Regions from separate parts of the Priestia sp. FSL R5-0597 genome, predicted to be linked through region 2. Evidence: a T-box and tRNA genes for the amino acid it is inferred to sense, from the RefSeq annotation. Region 2 holds a T-box; the other holds one or more tRNA genes.
What was found. The T-box of region 2 lies ahead of thrS (threonine--tRNA ligase). A T-box ahead of a tRNA ligase gene usually reads a tRNA of that ligase, here a tRNA-Thr.
Positions count from the first base shown of each region.

Region 1 (11,627 bases), 1.8 Mb from region 2:
TTTTACATCATGATTCCACCATCTACATGCAGTGTTGTGCCGTTAATATAGTTGGACTCATCAGAGGCTAAATAAAGATAAGCATAACCAATGTCAGAAGGCTGACCTAACCTTTGTAAAGGAATAGTGGATTTCATTTGATCAATGATTTTGTCCGGCATCGCCTTCACCATATCCGTCTCAATAAACCCGGGAGCTACAGCGTTTACATTAATTCCTTTTCGCCCAAGCTCTTTAGCCCATGTTTTTGTCATTCCCACTACGCCGGCTTTTGTCGCCGCATAGTTTGTTTGACCAACATTTCCATATACGCCGGATACCGAAGATGTGCTGATAATTTTCCCTTTACCTTGAGCAATCATATGCGGTACAACGGCTTGCGTACAGTGAAAAACGCCTGTAAGGTTTACGTTAATGACCGCTTGAAAATTTTCAACTGATAATTTAGTTAGCATTCCATCTCTGGTAATACCTGCATTATTAATTAAAATATCTATTTTAGAGAAGCGTTTCACGACTTCTTCTACCATTGCATCTACACTGTCTCGATCCGCTACGTTTACTTGAAAGAATGCTACATCTCCGCCTTCTTCTTTTAGCTGAGCTGCTCGTTCTTCTCCTACTTTTGCATCGTAGTCAACCATAGCGACCTTTGCACCCTCTTGTGCGAAAATTCGAGAAGCTTCGAACCCTAACCCATTTGCTGCACCCGTAATAATTGCCACTTTATCTTTTAATCTCATGTCACCCGCGCTATAAGACGCTTACTAACAACGATTAATCAGCAAGTCGCTTGAATCTTAGTAGCGCATTCCCCTCCTCAAAACGACGCCAAGCACGTCTTAATGATCATTCGGTGCTTTTCTAGTAATGATCCCTCTACTTACATCTTAGTAGTCAAGCTCAAAAATCATTCATATAATTTTTAAGAAAACGTTTTGAAATACATGAGGTGATAATACATGTTGAGAAAAAACATGTATATCTCTAGAAAACAAAGGGTTCATTACTTAGGTGCAACTAGGAATAGACGTCTAATTTATTCCCAGTTTTTTCTTTTATTTTAGCATATTTTTCACAATTGATAAACAAAAAACTTGTTCATTACTAGACAGATACTCTGTATGTGCATTGTTCTACCAACCGAATAAACAGACAAATAACTTCTTTAAGAAAAAGGCAAAAAGCCTTTCAAAAATGCTGCTGTATTCCTATAAGAAAAGGTTTTTCCATAGTTTACAATACCCTCTTCTGCTGTATGTATAACAAAAGACTGCCTATTAAAAAGCAGTCTTTCATCACTATTTGTTATATATAAACAAACTATTTGTCATACTGTTTCACTTTAGATTTTTCATTTAATCTTCGTTCAATTTGCTTTCCAACAAGCCATAGGACAAAAATGATCACTAAAACAAGTACTGCTTTTAAAGGCTGTTTCACAAATGAAACAAAATCGGCCCCAATAAAGCTCATCATAAATATCATGACCATTTTACCCGCTAATACAGCAAGCATAAACTGAGCCATACTGACACGTGATAGTCCAGCTACTACATTAATCGCTGAAGACGGCGTAAAAGGGAAACAAAGCATAATAAACAGCGGTCCAAAACCGTGTCTTTCCACCCAAATCATAATCTTTCGAATTTGCGCATGGCGGCTGATAAAATGTAAAAACCTCGCCTGTCCGTATTTTCTAAAAATCAAAAAGACAAGCAGTGATCCAACGCAGCTCCCGATCCATGAAATTAAAAAGCCTAACCATAAGCCAAAGGCAGCAGCATTAGCCATTACAAACGCAAAAAGCGGCAAGATAGGAATAAACGCTTCTAAAATAGGCAACAGCAGTCCGGGAATGATCCCAAATGATTGATATTGTTTTAATAACTCGAGGACGCCGTCTAATGTCAAATAATGCTTTAATGTTTCAAAATCCATCGAATGTTCTCCTTATTTAAACAACTGTGCTACTTTTCACTTATTGTACTACTTTCCTTTACCAAACAAAAGTTTTACAGCGTTTTATCTTTCCTGCCCTGTTGCGCTTGCCATATAGCCAGCCCTTACTTACACGAACAGAACCTCTAGAACAACATGTGCTTTTACTTAGACTGCTGCAAATAACGTTTAAACCAGCTGGTTAAATATTTTAGTCTCGCCGTTCGTAAATTAGGCTTACCGCTTCTAGAAAGTTCATGGTTAGACTGAGGAAAACGAATAAATTCTACTTCTTTATCTTTTCTTTTTAGTGCCACATAAAGCTGTTCAGCTTGTTCAATTGGACATCTATAATCCTGTTCGCTATGCAAGATTAACAGCGGTGTTTTCACGTTCTCCGCTAAACGAAGCGGCGAGTGGTTCCAAAGTTTTTCCGGATTCTCATAAATATCAGCTTTCAATTCCCATTCGGTAAAATAATAGCCAATATCACTAACGCCGTAAAAACTCGTCCAATTTGAAATAGACCGTTGCGTCACCGCTGCTTTAAACCGATTTGTACTTCCTACAATCCAGTTTGTCATAAATCCTCCGTAGCTTCCTCCTGTTACGCCAAGTTTATCTTCATTAATATAAGAGTAGCGGTTAATTGCTTCGTCGGTTACTGCCATCAAATCCATATAATCCATGCCTCCGTAATCTCCTCGAACGGCATCTGTAAAGGCTTGACCATATCCTCTTCCGCCTCTTGGATTAGAAAAGAGGATATTGAACCCTTTTGATGCAAGCACTTGAAATTCAAACATAAATGTATGACCATACATAAGATGCGGACCTCCGTGAATTTCTAAAATGGTTGGAGATACATCGTTGGCAGCAGCCGCTTTTACGACCCAACTGTGGATATGTATACCGTCCGTGGCAGTCGCGCAAAAAGATTCTGCTTCCGTTAACTGCACATGCTTTAAAAATGAATCATTAACGTTTGTCAGCTTCACTAGTTCCTCTGTTTTTAAATTTAAAGAATAAAGATCTCCGGGATGTGTAAATGTACTGATTGCTACGATAGCTTCCTCACCGTTGGGAAGAACAGATACCCCGTATACGTGAGCATTATCCATAAGCACAGAGTCTAACTTTCCATTTACATTTCCTTTATATATGCCTACAGAACCCTTTTCACTTACGACAAAATAAAATTCTTCCTTACTGCTCCACATAATTCCCGCTGCGGTTCTTCCAAAGTGAAAATCTCCTGCTACCATATCTCCTATTTCTAAGTCTATACCTGCAGTGATACAAGCTGTTTTTTGATTGGAGACCTGATAAATATATATGTCATTCATTGAAGCCGATCCGTATGTACGTTCATTTCCAATGTAAGCTATGTATGACCCATCTGGTGACCACGAAACTTGATGAAAATATCCTGTTTCTGCTGTAATAGATGTTAACTTTTTAGTATCACGATGCAAAATAAACACGTCCATGGTTAACGATAAATCCGGATTCTCTCCTCGACTGCTGCAAAATACAATTGAATTTGCATCAGGGGCCCAGCATCCTACAGAGTGATGATAAGGTCCATCCGTTAAAAACGTCACTTCTTTATTTTTAAGTTTAACGACCGCAACTTGCGTATATTCACCTTTTAAATAGCCACTAGCATCGGATTTATACAACAAACGTTCCACTTCGTATGGCTGAGGATGCTCATGATTTTGTTCAACTCTTACAGCTTTTTCTTCCACTTTTGTAGAAAACATAATTTCGTCACTATAAGGAGACCATACGGGATTACTAACGCCTTTTTCACAATCTGTGAGTGCTTCTGCTTCCCCGCCTGTCGCTGCTAATAGATAGAGCTGAACGGTTTGACTGCGATCTGATAAAAAAGCAATCCACCTGCCGTCAGGAGACCATGCAGGAGAGTGATTATTTCCTTTATAATACGTCAATTGCTTTGTTTTTTTTGTTTCAAGATCTAACATAAACAGCTTCGTCTCATAACCGTTTTCTATTTTTTTCGTTTCTCGAACCGTATAAACTACACTTTTTCCATCTGGAGAAATCTGAGGGTTATACACAGACTTCAATTCATACAAATCCTCTACCGTTACCGTACGCTTTTTTACATGATTCAATTTCTTCGCCCCCAAGGATTCATTTTTAAACCAAATAGCCAATCGATAAAAACGAAAGTAGCGTTTCCCTCTTACTTTATCATTTCTAAAAATAAAAATCTAAAAATTTAGAAAATTAGTTGTTTTTTCTTCTTTTAATCTATATAATAATAAAAAGGGTGCAGAGGTGATGAGGTATGAACAATGAAAAATCGTACACGGAAATGATGAAGTCCCTCGCTCGCAAGAAAAAAGTAATTGATACTGTGAGTATGTTGGATGTTTATATCGAAATGGTAATTGATGAATCGCTTTTTAAGCGTCAAAAAGAACTGTTAGAAACAAACATTAACACGGCATTAGATCAACGTGATGAAACTGCTTTTTATGAGCTATCAGCACAGTACCAATCCTTACTTCAAACATCTACTTAATATTTCAAGAAGTTCATTCATGTTAATGATTTATATGTACGTTTAACAGGCAGAACCTTTCTTCTCAGGAAGAACAGCTGTCTGTTAAATCGTGTTTACTACATAAAAAAAGATTCTTACAGATGTAAGAATCTTTTTTGTTAGAATTTTTTCTATGAGTGGAAGTAAACAACCGTTCCACTCATAGATTTTTTGTTATTTATGCGCCTGAAACTGCTCTTCTTCTGTTGAACCTTTTAAAGCTGTTGTAGAGGAAGTCCCACCGGAAACTACTTGCGCCACTTCATCAAAATAACCCGTTCCTACTTCACGCTGATGTCTTGTAGCAGTATATCCATTTATTTCACTAGCAAACTCTCTTTCTTGTAACTCTGAATAAGCTGCCATTCCTCTTGTTTTATATCCTCGTGCCAGTTCAAACATGCTGTGATTTAAAGCGTGGAAGCCAGCAAGCGTAACGAATTGGAATTTGTAGCCCATTTTTGCGATTTCTCTTTGAAACTTTTCAATCGTTTTCTTATCTAATTTTTTCTTCCAGTTGAAAGATGGTGAACAGTTATAAGCAAGCATTTTACCTGGGAATTTTTCATGAATAGCATCTGCAAATTTTTGTGCCTGTTCCAAGTTTGGTTCAGACGTCTCACACCATACTAGATCAGCATATGGCGCATATGCTAAGCCACGAGCGATAGCTTGATCGATTCCGGCTCTCGTGCGATAAAACCCTTCAGCGGTGCGTTCACCTGTAATAAACTGGCGATCTACAGGATCAACATCACTTGTAATTAAATCAGCGGCATCAGCATCGGTACGAGCAATCAGAAGTGTTGGAACACCCATTACATCAGCAGCTAAACGAGCAGCAATCAAGTTTTTCACAGCTGTCTGAGTTGGAAGCAATACCTTGCCGCCAAGATGACCACACTTTTTCTCAGATGACAATTGATCTTCGAAGTGTACCGCAGATGCTCCTGACTCAATCATTCCTTTCATTAATTCAAATACGTTCAACTGTCCTCCGAACCCTGCTTCTGCATCTGCTACAATTGGAGCAAAGTAATCAATATCTCCTTCTCCTTCTAAATGCTGAATTTGATCGGCACGCTGCAGCGCTTGATTGATTCGTTTCACAACATGCGGCACGCTGTTTGCTGGATATAGACTTTGATCAGGATACATATTTCCTGAAAGGTTTGCATCTGCAGCTACTTGCCATCCACTGAGATAAATGGCTTTTAACCCTGCTTTTACCTGTTGTACTGCTTGATTTCCTGTTAAAGCTCCTAATGCATGAACGTATGGCTCTGTTTTTAATAAGTTCCAGAACTTTTCGGCCCCTCTTCTAGCAAGCGTGTGTTCAATATCAATGGATCCTCTCAGTCCAATGACTTTTTCTGCAGAATATGGACGTTCAATTCCTTTCCAACGCTCATCGCTTTTCCAGTTCTCTTCAAGGTTTTTTACACGAATCTCTTTCATTCTTTATACCCCCTAATGAATTTAAAATTCTATATTCATAAAAATATAAAACGCAGCAGTGAGAATATGTCTGTTTCATGATGAAGTAAATTAGCAGTTTGCCATAGTTTTAGTAAGAACGTAGATGAAATAAGTAAATAGTTGAAGGACATGTAGTAAGACTTTGCTGAGGTGAATATACGCTGATAAGTTTGACTGCTATCTTTTCAATCACAAATAACTATTCCTCCCTATTGTTATAAAACAGTTTTTATTTTACATACGTTATTATATAACAGTACTTTCGAAAATGAAACCTCCTTTTAGAATTTTTTTCCTACTCGCAAGGAGGCTTTTCTATTAATACCTACGTATAAAAGGCTTCATATATCCTTTACTTTTTCTTATATCACTTATTCATTTCTTTCATACTTCTCAACAAATGAAATTCTTTCCAATATTGTTGGATGACCATATCGAAAAATTTTCACTAAATACGGCGGATTCACCTGGGACAGTCCTGATTTTGTTAAATCCTGAAATGTTTTAATAGCAGCTTGTTTATCTCCTGTTAAGTCCATGGCGTACGTGTCAGATTGAAGTTCATGATGACGCGACTGCATATTTGTTAAAGGACTTACAGCAAATGTGAGCACAGAAAAAATAAGTAGAATAAGCGGTAATGAATTTAAATCACTAAGAGAAGTGATTTTTAATGCTTTCCCCCATCTCTTAATCACAAAGCTAGCTAAATGTTTCGTTAGCCATAAACCTACAATCGATAAAACTAAGGCTGAAGCAATCCCTACATAAATATGTTTCTTCACATAGTGACCCATTTCGTGCGCCATGATAAACAAAATTTCACGTTCCGTCAATTTATTAAGAGTAGTATCCCATAACACAATTCTTGAATTAGAACCTATTCCCGTTACATATGCATTGAGAGAGTTCGTTTTTTCAGACATGTTTACTTCATATACATGCTTAGCAGGTATATGAGCTTCATCTGCTAAATGCAAAATTTTCGTCTCCAGCTCTTTATTCTTTAATGGATAAAAATCGTTATATAACGGATCGATAACCACTGGTTGAATAAACGTCAAAAATAGCGTAAATGGAATAGATACTAGCCACGCATACAGCCACCATCTTTTTGAAAACTTACGAATGAATGCATATAACACAGCAATCACTAAAAACATCGTGGCATAGTTCACCCAAAAATCTGTAAAAAGATCTTTCATCCATCCTTGGAAAGGTTGCGTCGTAATATGGTAAGCCGTTGAAAGCTTATAGCTAATCCAGTCCATAGGAAAAGAGTAGATCAGCAGCAGAACAGATAACCAAAATACATAAATAGCAGTTTGGAGAAGACTGAAACGACTGACGTCTTTAGACCACTTATTCACTTTCTTAGACACACCTAACACTAAAATTAAAATAAACCCTAACCACTCATATGGAATTCGGATAAAAAAGAGCGCATCTCTAATCTTTGAATATTTTTCGGTTAACATAAGTTCTCTTGCATTCATAAACGTAGCAGGATCCACGCTGGTACCTTTTAATGATTGTGGAATAGAGGTGTCACTTATATAAAATAAATACACCCATATACAAGCTGCATACACAAGAAAAACTCCGATGGACCACAAAACAAGTTTTTTCACGCATTCCCCTCCTTTTGTACAAACAGTATTCTGTTATTACTATTGTAGGTTTTTTTTCGAAATTTAGAACAAGCGTTTAGAGATGTGCCATAGGAAATGCAAATTGTGAAGAGAAAATCATAGAAAAACGAAAAATAGAGTTTATTCTTTTGTCTAAACTCTGTTTACAAACAAAAAAAGCAGTTTGCATATGCAAACTGCTTTTGAGATGACCCGTACGGGATTCGAACCCGTGTTACCGCCGTGAAAGGGCGGTGTCTTAACCGCTTGACCAACGGGCCAGTATGGCTCCACAGGTAGGACTCGAACCTACGACCGATCGGTTAACAGCCGATAGCTCTACCACTGAGCTACTGTGGAATATGGTGGGCCTAAGTGGACTCGAACCACCGACCTCACGCTTATCAGGCGTGCGCTCTAACCAGCTGAGCTATAGGCCCATTATTTGGAGCGGGTGATGAGAATCGAACTCACGACATCAGCTTGGAAGGCTGAGGTTTTACCACTAAACTACACCCGCGTTACTTAAGATGGGGCGACTGATGGGAATCGAACCCACGAATGCCGGAACCACAATCCGGTGCGTTAACCACTTCGCCACAATCGCCGTCTTAAAATGGTGGCTCGGGACGGAATCGAACCGCCGACACAAGGATTTTCAGTCCTTTGCTCTACCAACTGAGCTACCGAGCCAAATAAAATGGCGGTCCCGACGGGAATCGAACCCGCGATCTCCTGCGTGACAGGCAGGCATGTTAACCGCTACACCACGGGACCACTTTGGTTGCGGGGACAGGATTTGAACCTGCGACCTTCGGGTTATGAGCCCGACGAGCTACCGAACTGCTCCACCCCGCGATGATATGAATATGATATAAATAAATGGCGGAGGAAGAGGGATTCGAACCCCCGCGGGCTTTAACACCCCTGTCGGTTTTCAAGACCGATCCCTTCAGCCGGACTTGGGTATTCCTCCGTATATTTATAACAAATGTAACTTATATGGTAGCGGCGGAGGGAGTCGAACCCACGACCTCACGGGTATGAACCGTACGCTCTAGCCAGCTGAGCTACACCGCCATATTATTCGTTACAATTATTTAATTTCATTGGTGGAGCCTAGCGGGATCGAACCGCTGACCTCCTGCGTGCAAGGCAGGCGCTCTCCCAGCTGAGCTAAGGCCCCATAAATGGTCGGGAAGACAGGATTCGAACCTGCGACCCCTTGGTCCCAAACCAAGTGCTCTACCAAGCTGAGCTACTTCCCGTTTATGGCGCGCCCGAGAGGAGTCGAACCCCTAACCTTTTGATCCGTAGTCAAACGCTCTATCCAATTGAGCTACGGGCGCTTTATATGGAGCGGAAGACGAGGTTCGAACTCGCGACCCCCACCTTGGCAAGGTGGTGTTCTACCACTGAACTACTTCCGCTTATTAAAATGAGCCATGAAGGACTCGAACCTTCGACCCTCTGATTAAAAGTCAGATGCTCTACCAACTGAGCTAATGGCTCTCTATGGCTGGGCTAGCTGGATTCGAACCAACGCATGACGGAATCAAAATCCGTTGCCTTACCGCTTGGCGATAGCCCAATAAAATGGTGGAGGGGGGCAGATTCGAACTGCCGAACCCGAAGGAGCGGATTTACAGTCCGCCGCGTTTAGCCACTTCGCTACCCCTCCGATATAAATGGTGCCGGCAAGAGGACTTGAACCCCCAACCTACTGATTACAAGTCAGTTGCTCTACCAGTTGAGCTACACCGGCACGGTGGTGGAGGATGACGGGATCGAACCGCCGACCCCCTGCTTGTAAGGCAGGTGCTCTCCCAGCTGAGCTAATCCTCCAAATATCATACACAACATTAAATGTGTATATAAGTTTTTTACAAATGAGCCAAATAAAAAACCCCTAGACTCTTTTACAAGAGCATAAAAAGGGGTCTTATTCATTGCCTGGCAACGTCCTACTCTCACAGGGACAAAGTCCCAACTACCATTGGCGCTAAAGAGCTTAACTTCCGTGTTCGGTATGGGAACGGGTGTGACCTCTTCGCTATCGCCACCAGACAAGAGATTGCTCTCTCAAAACTAGATAACAATTTGCTGAGTAAAGCTTACGCTTTTAAAAGTTTGGTTAAGTCCTCGATCGATTAGTATCAGTCAGCTACACATGTCGCCACGCTTCCACCTCTGACCTATCAACCTGATCATCTTTCAGGGATCTTACTAGCTTGCGCTATGGGAAATCTCATCTTGAGGGGGGCTTCATGCTTAGATGCTTTCAGCACTTATCCCGTCCACACATAGCTACCCAGCGATGCCTTTGGCAAGACAACTGGTACACCAGCGGTGTGTCCATCCCGGTCCTCTCGTACTAAGGACAGCTCCTCTCAAATTTCCTACGCCCACGACGGATAGGGACCGAACTGTCTCACGACGTTCTGAACCCAGCTCGCGTACCGCTTTAATGGGCGAACAGCCCAACCCTTGGGACCGACTACAGCCCCAGGATGCGATGAGCCGACATCGAGGTGCCAAACCTCCCCGTCGATGTGGACTCTTGGGGGAGATAAGCCTGTTATCCCCGGGGTAGCTTTTATCCGTTGAGCGATGGCCCTTCCATGCGGAACCACCGGATCACTAAGCCCGACTTTCGTCCCTGCTCGACTTGTAGGTCTCGCAGTCAAGCTCCCTTGTGCCTTTACACTCTACGAATGATTTCCAACCATTCTGAGGGAACCTTTGGGCGCCTCCGTTACATTTTAGGAGGCGACCGCCCCAGTCAAACTGCCCACCTGACACTGTCTCCCGGCCCGATCAGGGCCGCGGGTTAGAATTTCAATACAGCCAGGGTAGTATCCCACCGACGCCTCCACCGAAGCTAGCGCTCCGGCTTCTCAGGCTCCTACCTATCCTGTACAAGCTGTACCAAAATTCAATATCAGGCTACAGTAAAGCTCCACGGGGTCTTTCCGTCCTGTCGCGGGTAACCTGCATCTTCACAGGTACTATAATTTCACCGAGTCTCTCGTTGAGACAGTGCCCAGATCGTTACGCCTTTCGTGCGGGTCGGAACTTACCCGACAAGGAATTTCGCTACCTTAGGACCGTTATAGTTACGGCCGCCGTTTACTGGGGCTTCGATTCAGAGCTTCTCCCAAAGGATAACCCCTCCTCTTAACCTTCCAGCACCGGGCAGGCGTCAGCCCCTATACTTCGCCTTGCGGCTTCGCAGAGACCTGTGTTTTTGCTAAACAGTCGCCTGGGCCTATTCACTGCGGCTCTCTCGGGCTATACACCCTACCAGAGCACCCCTTCTCCCGAAGTTACGGGGTCATTTTGCCGAGTTCCTTAACGAGAGTTCTCTCGATCACCTTAGGATTCTCTCCTCGCCTACCTGTGTCGGTTTGCGGTACGGGCACCTCCCGCCTCGCTAGAGGCTTTTCTTGGCAGTGTGGAATCAGGAACTTCGGTACTATAATTCCCTCGTCATCACAGCTCAGCCTTTATGATGAGCGGATTTGCCTACTCATCAGCCTAACTGCTTGAACGCGCATATCCAGCAGCGCGCTTACCCTATCCTACTGCGTCCCCCCATTACTCAAACGGCGGGGAGGTGGTACAGGAATATCAACCTGTTGGCCATCGCCTACGCTTTTCAGCCTCGGCTTAGGTCCCGACTAACCCTGAGCGGACGAGCCTTCCTCAGGAAACCTTAGGCATTCGGTGGACAAGATTCTCACTTGTCTTTCGCTACTCATACCGGCATTCTCACTTCTAAGCGCTCCACCAGTCCTTACGGTCTGACTTCGCTGCACTTAGAACGCTCTCCTACCACTGACATCAAAGATGTCAATCCACAGCTTCGGTGATACGTTTAGCCCCGGTACATTTTCGGCGCAGAGTCACTCGACCAGTGAGCTATTACGCACTCTTTAAATGGTGGCTGCTTCTAAGCCAACATCCTGGTTGTCTAAGCAACTCCACATCCTTTTCCA
Region 1 is NZ_JBBOUZ010000001.1:592,722-604,348, reverse strand. Features, by position in the region: gene fabG (3-oxoacyl-ACP reductase FabG) at 3-743, opposite strand; gene MKX72_RS03250 (TVP38/TMEM64 family protein) at 1,324-1,941, opposite strand; gene MKX72_RS03245 (S9 family peptidase) at 2,106-4,085, opposite strand; gene MKX72_RS03240 (IDEAL domain-containing protein) at 4,262-4,498, shown strand; gene aceA (isocitrate lyase) at 4,694-5,977, opposite strand; gene MKX72_RS03230 (M48 family metallopeptidase) at 6,370-7,629, opposite strand; tRNA gene MKX72_RS03225 (tRNA-Glu) at 7,839-7,910, opposite strand; tRNA gene MKX72_RS03220 (tRNA-Asn) at 7,915-7,989, opposite strand; tRNA gene MKX72_RS03215 (tRNA-Ile) at 7,993-8,069, opposite strand; tRNA gene MKX72_RS03210 (tRNA-Gly) at 8,076-8,149, opposite strand; tRNA gene MKX72_RS03205 (tRNA-His) at 8,161-8,236, opposite strand; tRNA gene MKX72_RS03200 (tRNA-Phe) at 8,247-8,322, opposite strand; tRNA gene MKX72_RS03195 (tRNA-Asp) at 8,331-8,406, opposite strand; tRNA gene MKX72_RS03190 (tRNA-Met) at 8,411-8,487, opposite strand; tRNA gene MKX72_RS03185 (tRNA-Ser) at 8,513-8,605, opposite strand; tRNA gene MKX72_RS03180 (tRNA-Met) at 8,633-8,709, opposite strand; tRNA gene MKX72_RS03175 (tRNA-Ala) at 8,740-8,815, opposite strand; tRNA gene MKX72_RS03170 (tRNA-Pro) at 8,821-8,897, opposite strand; tRNA gene MKX72_RS03165 (tRNA-Arg) at 8,902-8,978, opposite strand; tRNA gene MKX72_RS03160 (tRNA-Gly) at 8,985-9,059, opposite strand; tRNA gene MKX72_RS03155 (tRNA-Lys) at 9,069-9,141, opposite strand; tRNA gene MKX72_RS03150 (tRNA-Gln) at 9,146-9,220, opposite strand; tRNA gene MKX72_RS03145 (tRNA-Tyr) at 9,227-9,310, opposite strand; tRNA gene MKX72_RS03140 (tRNA-Thr) at 9,319-9,394, opposite strand; tRNA gene MKX72_RS03135 (tRNA-Val) at 9,399-9,474, opposite strand; rRNA gene rrf (5S ribosomal RNA) at 9,581-9,696, opposite strand; rRNA gene MKX72_RS03125 (23S ribosomal RNA) at 9,760-11,627, opposite strand, start outside.
Region 1: it has a tRNA-Thr gene. The T-box ahead of thrS (threonine--tRNA ligase) is inferred to sense a tRNA for this amino acid. The anticodon was not compared.

Region 2 (11,627 bases):
CATATAGAGCAGGAGGTTATAACAACTATACGATTAGTGAGTTAACAAAACCACTGCAACAAACGGCTAACTTAACGGGCATGAAGTTTCTTACTCACTTTGTTCAATATAATTCGGTTGTAGTTACCGAAAAAGAGGTTAGTGAAAGTGCGGAATGCTTAACTCAGCATATAACAGATCCCGCATTAAACCCAGACGTTGCATTAAAAAGAATACTAGATGAGATGGCTGAAAAAGATGTAACTTTATAAATGGTTACTATCTATTTTTATAAAAATTCTCATTGAATTTTTTCTAACCATATCTTTATAATTAAATAGCAAAATTTCCGCTTTTAAATGTCCTCTAGTATCCCTTCTATAAACATCTGGCTTCTCAACGTTTTACTGCTATATTAAACATTCTATATATTCCTAATATTATACAGGATTAAATTGACAAATGTACGAAGCTGTCATTAGAATTTAGTCATCAAACAGTGAAAAGCTGTTCGAAATGAGGGAAGTAAATGCCGTTACGAAATAAGCACTTGGCAATCGTGTTACAGAATACATATTTACCGTTTATTTTTGAAGAAGCAGAAGCTCTCGGAATTAAAATGACATTTTTTTATAACCAAGAGGAAGCAGAACCTACACATCTTAAACACGTACAAAAATTTATACCCATTGATCTATTTCAAGCTCCGGAGAAAGCTCTTGAGGTTATTAAAACAGAGCATAACCAAAATTCGTTTGACGGTATTATGACAATATATGAACCGGCGTTAGAGTTTGTCGCTCAATTGGCAAAAGAACTAAACTTGCCGGGCTTATCACCGTTTGTGATTAGTAACTGTCGCAACAAACAGATGATGAGGAAGATTTTAAAAGATAGTAACCTTAATACTCCTTATTTTAAAGAGATTAAAAATGAAGAGGAAGTAAAGGATCTTTTATTAACCTATCCTGTTGTAATAAAACCTTCTAACGGATTTGCCAGTCAAGGAGTGTCAAGAGCGAATAATAAAGAGGAACTGATCGACAGTATAGAAAAAGTGAGACGCGTAAATGAAGAAGATCTAGGTAAGTTCACAAAAAATAAAACAGGTATCGTAATTGAACAATTTATAGACGGACCGGAGTTTGCTATTGAGACGTTTTCTGTAGAAGATAAAGTTTATGTACTTTCTATAGGCTACAAAGGAAATTCAAAAGGGCCTTTTTTTGAAGAAGGTGTTTATATAGCTCCAGCTCACCTGGAAGAAAACGTTTGGGAATCTATTTCGCAAGAAGCAGCTAAAGCAGCAACCGCTTTAGGGATTGAAAATGGCCCCGCTCATATTGAATTACGCTTGGACCCAGCAGGAAAACCTTATGTGATTGAAATAGGAGCGCGCATCGGAGGGTCTGGTATTTCACATTATATAGTAAAAGAAAGTACAGGTATTAACTATATGGAGCTAGTTTTTTACTATGTATTAGGTTTAAAACCTCCTGCATTAAAAGACAAAGGACAACAAAAGAAAGTAGTAGGCAACTACATTATTCCTGTACAAGGTCACGGAATTTTCAAAGAAATTCAAGGCGTAGAAGACGTGCATAGAGATAGTGAAGTAAAAAGAGTTATTCAGTTCATAACTAAAGGTACAGAAATTTTTCCGTATCCGCACTTTTCAGGGTACCCTGGATTTATTTTGACGACTCATGACTCTTACTCTGACTGTGAGCAGTATTACAGATACCTAGACTATAAAATAAAAGTTGTTTATGACAATAAAGTAAACGCATAGAGGTTATTAAAGGATAAACTGCAGAGTCGTCTGAAAAAAGCTGCTTTAAAACAGAAAGTTGAACAAATTAAAAAATAGTTAAAAAAATACGAGAATATACAATTTCTTTTGGAACTGGATAATTTTTTGCAATGAAAGACTCCTATATTTCTGCTAGCATATGAACCACGTCAAGAAATAGCAAGGAGGCTTTTATTTTTATGATGAAAAAACTAGTAATTGCTATCGCAATGCTTATCCCGAGTTTTGGTGCAGGTTACTCAGCATTTGCTGCAGCACCCGCTCATGAACAGCACATTCAAGTAAATAAAAATGATAAAGAACTATTAGCTCGTCTTGTATCAGCTGAAGCCAAAGGAGAGCCGTACGCAGGCAAAGTAGCCGTGGCAACAGTTGTATTAAATAGAGTCGACAGCAGCAAATTCCCTGACACTGTAAAAGGCGTTATTTATCAAAAAGGTCAGTACAGCCCAGTCAGCAACGGTCAAATTAATAAACCTGCAGACAAAGGTTCAAAAAAAGCTGTAGAAGAAGCAATTAACTTCCAAGGTCAAGGAAAAGGTTCATTATTCTTCTTTAATCCTGATAAAACGGGAGATCAATGGCTGCGCCAAAAGCAAGAAACAATTAAAATAGGGCATCATGTATTTGCAAAATAATAAAAAAGCTAATGGCTAGCTACGTGCTGTCATTAGCTTTTTTAGTTATGTACATAGCATAAACAGTAGAACAACCTTCGGAATTAGAATTTTATGGTAAAATAAAAGAAGTCATTCGTAATTAAAAATATGAGGTGATAACTTGAAAGAGAATATGATGTTTGCTTGGGTAGCTTCATGGTTAGCTCTTGTTGGTCAGCTCATTTTTTTTATGGGAGTAGCGCTTGTTACAGGGGATTGGCGCTACATGATGTGGAGTTTTATGATAAGCATAATTGTAGGTATACCTAGTATAATGGGTACCTATAAACGAAATCAGCAGCTAAAAGCATACAAAAAATAAGGAATATCGTATTGAAACGCGTTATGAAAGACTTAGAGAAATCCTCTAAGTCTTTTTTTGTTTGGGTATAAAAAGACATGAACCTTACTCCGTTCTTCTGAAAAAAGTACTTTTTACATAGTTTATCAATACAGAACATTTGATAAACACGCGGAGGAGTAAACATGAAAGAGCAGCCTAATTTTTTGTTGATTATGGTGGACGAAGAACGATTTCCACCCGTATATGAAAGTAAAGAAGTAAAAAAGTGGCGAAAAAAACATTTAAAAGCACATGAATTTTTAAAACAGCATGGAATGGGGTTTACTCGTCACTACGTCGGTTCTACAGCCTGTTCACCGAGTCGAGCTACATTGTTTACAGGGCAGTACCCTTCCTTGCACGGAGTGACCCAAACGCAAGGTATCGCAAAGAAGTCACAAGATCCTGATATGTTTTGGCTGCAGCCTAATACCGTCCCAACGATGGGAGATTATTTTAAGCAGGCTGGGTATCAAACCTTTTATAAAGGAAAATGGCATATTTCTGATGAGAACATCTTAATTCCAGGAACACATAACGTTTTTTCTAGCTACCAGATGCAAACAGGAATACCGGATCCAGAAAAAGAGCGCCTCTATCAACGGGCTAATAAGCTTGAAAAGTTTGGTTTTTCAGGGTGGATTGGTCCAGAGCCGGAAGGAAGAAACCCGCACAATTCTGGTTCATCTGCGGCCATTGGAGTGAGTGGACGAGACGAAATATATGCAGAGGAAATCATAGAGCTTATTCAACGATTAGAATATCAAAAGACTGCGCAGCCTTGGCTCATGGTAGCTTCGTTTGTGAACCCGCATGACATTGCGCTGTTCGGAGCGATCACCAAACACCTTGCTATGTTTCAGTTTTCTATTGATGGGACAATTCCGAACATCGAGCCGCCACCTACTATTAGAGAATCTTTACAAACGAAGCCTAGCGCTCAAAGCAGCTATAAATACATCTACCCAAAAGCGCTGCAGCCGACGCCAAATTCTAGTTTCTACCGGCGCTTATATTATCAGCTTCAAAAAAATGTTGACAAACAAATTTTGAAAGTCCTTCAGACTATAGAACAATCTTCGTTCTATGACAATACCATTATTATTTTCACGTCGGATCACGGTGATTTGCTTGGGGCTCACGGAGGACTACATCAAAAATGGTACAACATGTATGAAGAGTCGATTCACGTGCCGCTTCTCATTCATAACAAGCATTTGTTTCCTAGTTATCAACGTACAGACTTGCTGACTAGTCATGTTGACTTGATCCCGACAATGCTTAGCTTGGCTAATATCGATGTTTCCGCTGTTCAAAAGCAATTGCAAAAAAGTCATACGGAAGTACATCCATTTGTTGGGCGAGACCTCTCAGGAACGTTGCGAGGAGAAACATCGCTCCATCAAGAAAAAGCACCGATTTTCTTTATGACGGATGATGACCCCACAAAAAGACTTCACCAAACAAATTTTTTAGGAGAAAGCTATCCGTCAGTCGTTCAGCCTAATCACATTCAAGCGGTCATTGTGGAGTTTCAATCAGCCGCAGGAAAGGAAATCTGGAAATACGCTCGATACCATGATAATCCGCAATTTCGGTCAGCACCTAACGAAAAAGATGAAGTCATCCACCGAGAGCAATATGAAAGTTACCCGGTAGATCTTACTAACCTTAAAGAAACATCGGTTCCGGATCAAATTGAAATGTACAATTTGACCAAGGATCCGTTAGAAACAGTAAATTTGGCTTACCCGTATTTTTCAACAAATGAAACAAGGAAAATTCAGCGGCAGCTTGATGTTATTCTTAAAGAACAACTCAGGAAAAAACGGATTTTTCCGCAAAGTGGAAGCATGTACCAGGGGCTTCCGTCTAAAGATAGATAAAAAATAGTTTCGACGAGTTCAAGCCTAATATTGGTGTAAGTAGAAAAAGGTATATTTAATATTTTAGTATATAAATAAAAAAACTGATGATACTCGTGCTATGTTACTTATTCTGATTTGAGCAGTACTGGATTTTAATTCGTTAATAATACTTAGATAAAGCAAATAAGTGCTTGTAATATCTTTCTTTTTTGCCTTTATTTTTACAAAATAAAGGTAAAAACAAAATAAAATGCAGGTGTTAATATTATAATAAAAAACTTTTTAAGCCCATATATTCCTAAGTAACTTTTCGGGAATTTAAGCATAAATTAATTCTATAATATTAAAAAATAAAAATTATTTCTTGACTTCTGTAAAATTTATACACTATAATCACTTTTAACAACTAACAAACATTATTTGGCAATGAAAAGGACATGAATTAGGTGCCGTTTTCTTCGCAGAGAATAGGGTCAGCGGCTGGGAGCCCTTAAGAAATCATCTAATTTACCACCTTAGAGCTATTGCAGGGAATGTGCATAACTGAAACTGCAATCGGTAAAACCGTTATCTTTTTTGAGCGTAAAATGCATACAGGTATTTTACGGAATTAGGGTGGTACCACGACCGCATTCGTCCCTTCACTAGGGATGAGTGCGGTTTTTTATGTAGAAAAAATGAATATACAAGCATTGAAAAGGACATGAATCATTTTTGGATTTTCTTTACAGAGAGTAGGGTCACTGGCTGAGAACCCTTAGAAAACGAAATGAATTTACCACCTTGGAGCTGCGGCGGGGAATGTGTATACACTGAAACTGCAACCGGTAAAACCGTTATCTTTTTAAGCGTAAAATGCATACAGGTATTTTACGGAATTAGGGTGGTACCACGGCCGCATTCGTCCCTTTACTAGGGATGAGTGCGGTTTTTTTGTTGAATAAAAACATATTGGAGGAATGAACATGTCAAAACAAATGGAAGCAGAAAAACGAAATCATCAAAAATTAGGTCAAGAACTGGAGCTGTTTATGTCGATGGAAGAAGCTCCTGGTATGCCGTTTTTCTTACCTAACGGAATGATTGTTCGAAATGAGTTAGAAAACTACTGGAAACAAAAGCATTACAAAGCAGGCTATCAAGAGATAAAAACTCCCATCATGATGAAACAGGAGCTATGGGAACAATCAGGGCATTGGGAGCACTATCATGAAAATATGTATTTTTCAAATGTTGACAAACAAAACTATGCGATTAAACCGATGAATTGTCCGGGAGCCATTTTATTGTTTAACAGCAAGCGAAGAAGCTATCGAGAACTTCCGATTCGATACGCAGAACTTGGATTGGTTCACCGTCACGAGCTTTCGGGCTCTTTAAACGGACTGCTAAGAGTCCGGTCATTCACACAGGACGACGCTCATTTATTCGTAGAACTCAGTCAGATCGAAGCTGAGATTAGCCGCATTCTAGCGTTTATCCATGACTTTTATTCACATTTTGGCTTTGATTACAAAGTGGAACTATCCACACGTCCTGAAAAATTTATGGGAGATATTGAAACATGGAATCAAGCGGAAAAGTCGCTTCAATCTGTGCTAAATGAAAAAGGATTAGACTACCAGGTGAATGAAGGAGACGGGGCTTTTTACGGGCCGAAAATCGATTTTCATATTTTAGACTCCTTAGGCCGCAGCTGGCAGTGCGGAACAGTTCAGCTTGATTTCTTAATGCCAGAGAAGTTTGACTGTATGTATATTGGAGAAGACAATAAACCGCATCGTCCTGTAATGATTCACCGCGCTATATACGGTTCCGTTGAACGTTTTATGGCCATCTTGATTGAACATTATGAAGGTCAATTTCCTCTTTGGTTAGCTCCAGTTCAATTTAAGCTTTTGCCTATTGCACCGCCGCATGTGGAATATGCGTACAAGGTGAAACACGAGCTGGAGTCACAAGGGTATCGTGTTGAAGTGGATGATCGTATTGAAAAAATAGGTCTGAAAATTAGAGAAGCCGAAATGCTCAAAGTTCCTTATATGGCCGTAATAGGAGATAAAGAAGTAGAAAATAAATCGCTTGCTATGCGAAAGCACGGGAAGAAAAACATTGGAACAGTAAGTGTTGAAGAGGCAGCTGTACACTTGAATAAAGAAATGGATTCAAACAGAGTTTATTGAGGCCATTTACCTTGCTAAATAGAAAAATCCGATTTTTTAAGTCGGATAGTGATTCCCTTCATCTTGTCTTACACCAAAATGAAGGGAATATTGAACTAGAAGGGTATAAGATATTATATATCGGCAGTATAACTTTTGCCTTAGACAAACGCCGGTATTTTGTGAAAAAAATTATCTTATCCCATTCGAATCGTTTGCATTTGATGGAGCTGAATCTCCATTTGACAATTTGTTCATAGGTTGCTGACCTCGCTTCTTTTTAGAAGGAGAATAAAAAAGAAATTTAAACATAAAGTACACTCCTAATGCTAGTAAAATACAGCCAATAAGTAAGTTAAGCATCTCTCTCCGCCCTTCATACGCTTCAGTTTTCATCATTATAACACCCGTTAAGGTAAAACATTCATCGTTCTGTAAATAATCCCTATGTCAGGAATTTATATTTGAAGATAGGTACCGAAAAAAACTATCTGGAAATAAATCGATTTATTTTTTAGAATATTAATTTTATTCAAACTTATTATACATAATCACAACGATGATTTCTTTATTTAGTTGATAAAGCCAAAATAGAGAGAGATTAAGAAATCGCTTACAAAAACTCTTGAAATATATATAATGATATTAGTATACTAATAGACAAGTTAGTAATTATTTCTATATAATTACTTCTGTATCTGAAGTAAAAACGCGTAGTCAAATAGGAAAAGACGTCATTTTTAAGTTTTTTAATGGATGAGTGGCAACAGAGAGGAGAGAGTGCAATGGGAAAACTATTTAAAAAGAAGTCAATCGAGCAATTATTAGAACAAAGTCAAAACAAATCTCTAGTCAAAACATTAGGGGCATTCGATTTGACTCTTCTTGGTATTGGAGCCGTAATAGGAACGGGGGTTTTAGTGTTAACAGGCTTAGTAGCTGCTAACGATGCGGGGCCAGCCGTTATTTTTTCTTTTATACTGGCTTCTATTGTATGCGGTTTTGCAGCGCTGTGCTATGCGGAATTTGCTTCAACTATACCTGTATCTGGGAGCGTTTACACCTATACATATGCAACCATCGGCGAAGTGGTAGCACACTTAATGGGATGGACATTGCTTTCCGTCTATTTATTAACGATGTCAGCAGTAGCAAATGGATGGTCTTCTTATTTTAATAATTTTTTAGAAGGCTTTGGTTTTTCACTCCCAAAAGAATTGATTACGATCCCTGCAAATGGAGGCCTGGTGAACCTTCCTGCTATTTGTATTACCCTTCTTATTACATGGCTGCTTTCAAGGGGAACTAAAGAAAGTAAAAAAGTGAATAATTTTATGGTACTTGTTAAATTATTTATTATCCTTCTCTTTATTATTGTAGGGGCTTTTTATGTGAAGCCGTCTAATTGGACTCCTTTTATGCCTTATGGAATTGAAGGGGTTGTGACAGGGGGAGCGGCCGTATTTTTTGCTTTCTTAGGTTTTGATGCTTTATCTACATCAGCAGAAGAAGTAAAGAACCCGCAGCGCAATTTGCCAATTGGAATTATTAGTTCACTCGTGATCTGCACGATTATTTATGTAGCGGTATGCCTTGTTATGACAGGGGTTGTTTCTTACAAGGAACTGAATGTTCCAGAAGCAATGGCCTATGTTCTTCATTCAGTAGGACAAAATGCAGTGGCAGGAGTTATTGCTGCAGGAGCTGTAATTGGAATTATGGCTGTTATTTTCGCCTACATTTATGCAGCAACACGAATTTTATTCTCAATGAGCCGCGACGGCTTGCTACCAAAAGCATTTGCTAAAACAAATGAGAAAACGGGAGTTCCGACTCTCTCCACTTGGCTAGTAGGAATTATCGGAGCGTTAATTTCAGGATTTATCGATTTAAAAGAACTTGCGAATTTAGCAAATATCGGAGCCCTTTTAACTTTCGGTATGGTGGGCGTCAGCATTATCATCTTACGCAAAACGCACCCAACTTTAAAACGTGGATTTACAATGCCGTTTGTCCCGGTTTTACCAATTTTATCTGTATTGTCTTGTTTATTTTTAATGATTAATCTTCCTAAAACAACATGGCTATATTTTAGCATATGGATTGTGCTTGGTATATTTGTGTATATAGGTTATTCTCGTAAACACAGTCGATTAACAAGTGAAGAAATGAAAAAAGCGAGTTAGAAGCAAAAAAAAGAGCCTTTCATCCAAGAAAGGCTCTTTTTTTGCTTTTTGTTCAGTTGTTAGACAGTTAGGACGATTGTTCACTATGTTTTTTGCGTGTTTCCACAATAAACAGACAAGTGCTAATAACAAAAGCCGTTCCTACAAAAATGGCGCCAACCCAAGGAAGTGAAGTAAGTCCCATATGGTTAATAATTACGCCTCCGAAAAAGGCGCCAAAAGCATTTCCTAAGTTAGCAAATGAGTGATTCGAAGTAGAAGCTAAAGCAGGTGCTTCCTGTGCTAAGTTCATAATTTTCACTTGAATACCAGGCATTACAGCAAATGCTGCTGCTCCCCAGAAAAACAGCGTGATAATCGCTGCTGCTGGGCTTTTGACAGTAAACGTAAAAATAGTCAGCACAATACAAAGAAAAGCAAAGATACCTACAACCGAAGGCATTAACTTCCAATCTGCAAGCTTTCCTCCAACAACATTTCCAAGCGTAACGCCGCATCCGTACAATACAAGTATCCACGTAACGCTGTGTTCACTTACTCCCGTAACGTCTTCAAGAAGCGGTGTAATGTACGTAAATACAGTAAATAAGCTACCGCACCCTATTGCACTTAAAAGAAGCATCACAAGAAGTTTTGGTTGGCTAAAAGCAGCAAACTGCTGTTTTAGACCCGTTAATTTTTCTTGACCAAGCTTTGGGATAAACAGAATAATACCGATAAATGCAATGATTCCCATAATGGTAATAGCCCCAAACGAAGCTCTCCAACCTAAGTGTTGGCCAATAAATGTTCCTACAGGAACGCCGATGATATTTGCAATGGTTAAACCTGCCATCATCGTTGCAACAGCACTTGCTCGCTTATGCGGTTGTACGAGCCGTGAAGCAATAACAGCGCCTACTCCAAAGAAAGTACCGTGACATAACGCCGTAACTAAACGAGCTCCCATCAAAATTCCATAGTTAGGTGCAATAATAGCAATCGCATTTCCGAGAATAAATAAAAGCATGAGTAAACAAAGCAGAAGCTTTTGAGGAAGTCGATGAGTAAAAATGGTTAAAATTGGCGCGCCAATCGCTACTCCTAAAGCATAGCTCGTAATTAGCTGACCAGCAGTCGAAATGCTAACATGAAGGTCTTCTGCAACGTTAGGCAGTATCCCCATAATAACGAATTCCGTCATTCCAATAGCAAAAGCTCCAAGAGTCAACGAGATAAGAGCAATTGGAAAGGAATCTTTCTTACTGACCTGCTCATTAGTATGCGTTGTATTCATGTGTGATCACCCTTTCTGTGTATAAAATTTATATCTCCTTGAAAAGAAGTCAATTACTAATAATACTTAAGTGATTGAGCTTTGACAACCAAAAAAGCTGATGTAAGCGGTATCTTTCGGGATTCCGTTTATCTTTATCATATATGAAGACAGTCAGACATAAATTTATTGACAGAATAAAGTTTAGTCCTATAAACTATTTTTAAAGTTGAATAGTTTATACCTATAAACTAAATGAGCAAAGGAGGGAAAGAAGTGACGAAAAGCAAGCTATATCAAGCTGTAGAACTTTTTGAAGAAGTGCTGTTTGTAGGAACAGAAGTCATTCACAGAGAGCTGAGCCATAACCTCTTCGAACATGTCTCAAGGCAGCAGTTTGATTTGTTAAATAGTTTAATGATTAAAGGTCCATCTTCACCTGGCAGTCTCGCTGTCTTGCAAGGTGTTCATAAAAGTGCCATTTCGAATCGAATTAAAAAACTGCTCGAAAAAGGGCTTGTGGAGTGGGACACTAATGAACTAGAGAGCGATAAACGTTCTAAGCTTATTAAGATTACGGCTGAAGGAGAAAAGGTAATACATGACGGAAATGCCGCGTGTTTTAGTATCATTGAGAATTTGTTTGATGATGTAGAAGAAGAAAAAATAGATACATTTATTGAAATTCTTACAATGGCAAAAGAAAAGTTAACTATAAAAGGGGAAAGCAAAAAATGAAATTTATTGTGAAATTTAAATGGGTGATTGCGGCCTTTATTTTAGCTTTAACGGTCATATTGATGCTAACGGCACCCAATTTAACAAAGCTCGCAAGTGAAAAAGGACAGTCTCAGCTTCCTGATGATGCCGTTTCATCTAGGGCCAGCCAAATTCTCAAAAATGCCGGGGAAGACAGTAACACCATCAGCATGGTGATCAAGCTAGATAACGCATTAGATAAAGATAGTGAGAAACAAATACAGAAAATCATTGATAAGACAGAGAAAATTAAAGGTGTAAAAGATGTTACAACGCCTTTAACAGATGATCAAGATGTTCGTAACCAATTAATGTCTAAAGATAAAAAAACCGTTTTAGTTCCGGTTACTGTCAGTGGATCGGATGAAAAAGTTGAAAAAATAGCGAATCAGATTTATGACAGCGTGCCAAAAGACGTTACGGCATATGTAACAGGTGCATCTCTTATTAATCAGGATTTTGCACACAGTTCAGAAGAAGGGTTAAAGAAAACCGAGTTTATTACTATCTTCTTGATTGTAGGTTTGCTTCTACTCGTTTTCCGTTCAGTCGTGACGCCGTTTATTCCTATTTTAATTGTGGGAATCACATACTTAATCAGTC
Region 2 is NZ_JBBOUZ010000001.1:2,357,953-2,369,579, forward strand. Features, by position in the region: gene MKX72_RS11975 (NAD(P)H-dependent oxidoreductase) at 1-251, shown strand, start outside; gene MKX72_RS11980 (ATP-grasp domain-containing protein) at 509-1,771, shown strand; gene MKX72_RS11985 (cell wall hydrolase) at 1,972-2,430, shown strand; gene MKX72_RS11990 (hypothetical protein) at 2,573-2,773, shown strand; gene MKX72_RS11995 (sulfatase-like hydrolase/transferase) at 2,938-4,680, shown strand; T-box leader at 5,080-5,306, shown strand; T-box leader at 5,346-5,574, shown strand; gene thrS (threonine--tRNA ligase) at 5,628-6,845, shown strand; gene MKX72_RS12005 (hypothetical protein) at 7,017-7,220, opposite strand; gene MKX72_RS12010 (amino acid permease) at 7,610-9,010, shown strand; gene MKX72_RS12015 (MFS transporter) at 9,078-10,286, opposite strand; gene MKX72_RS12020 (MarR family winged helix-turn-helix transcriptional regulator) at 10,542-11,003, shown strand; gene MKX72_RS12025 (MMPL family transporter) at 11,000-11,627, shown strand, end outside.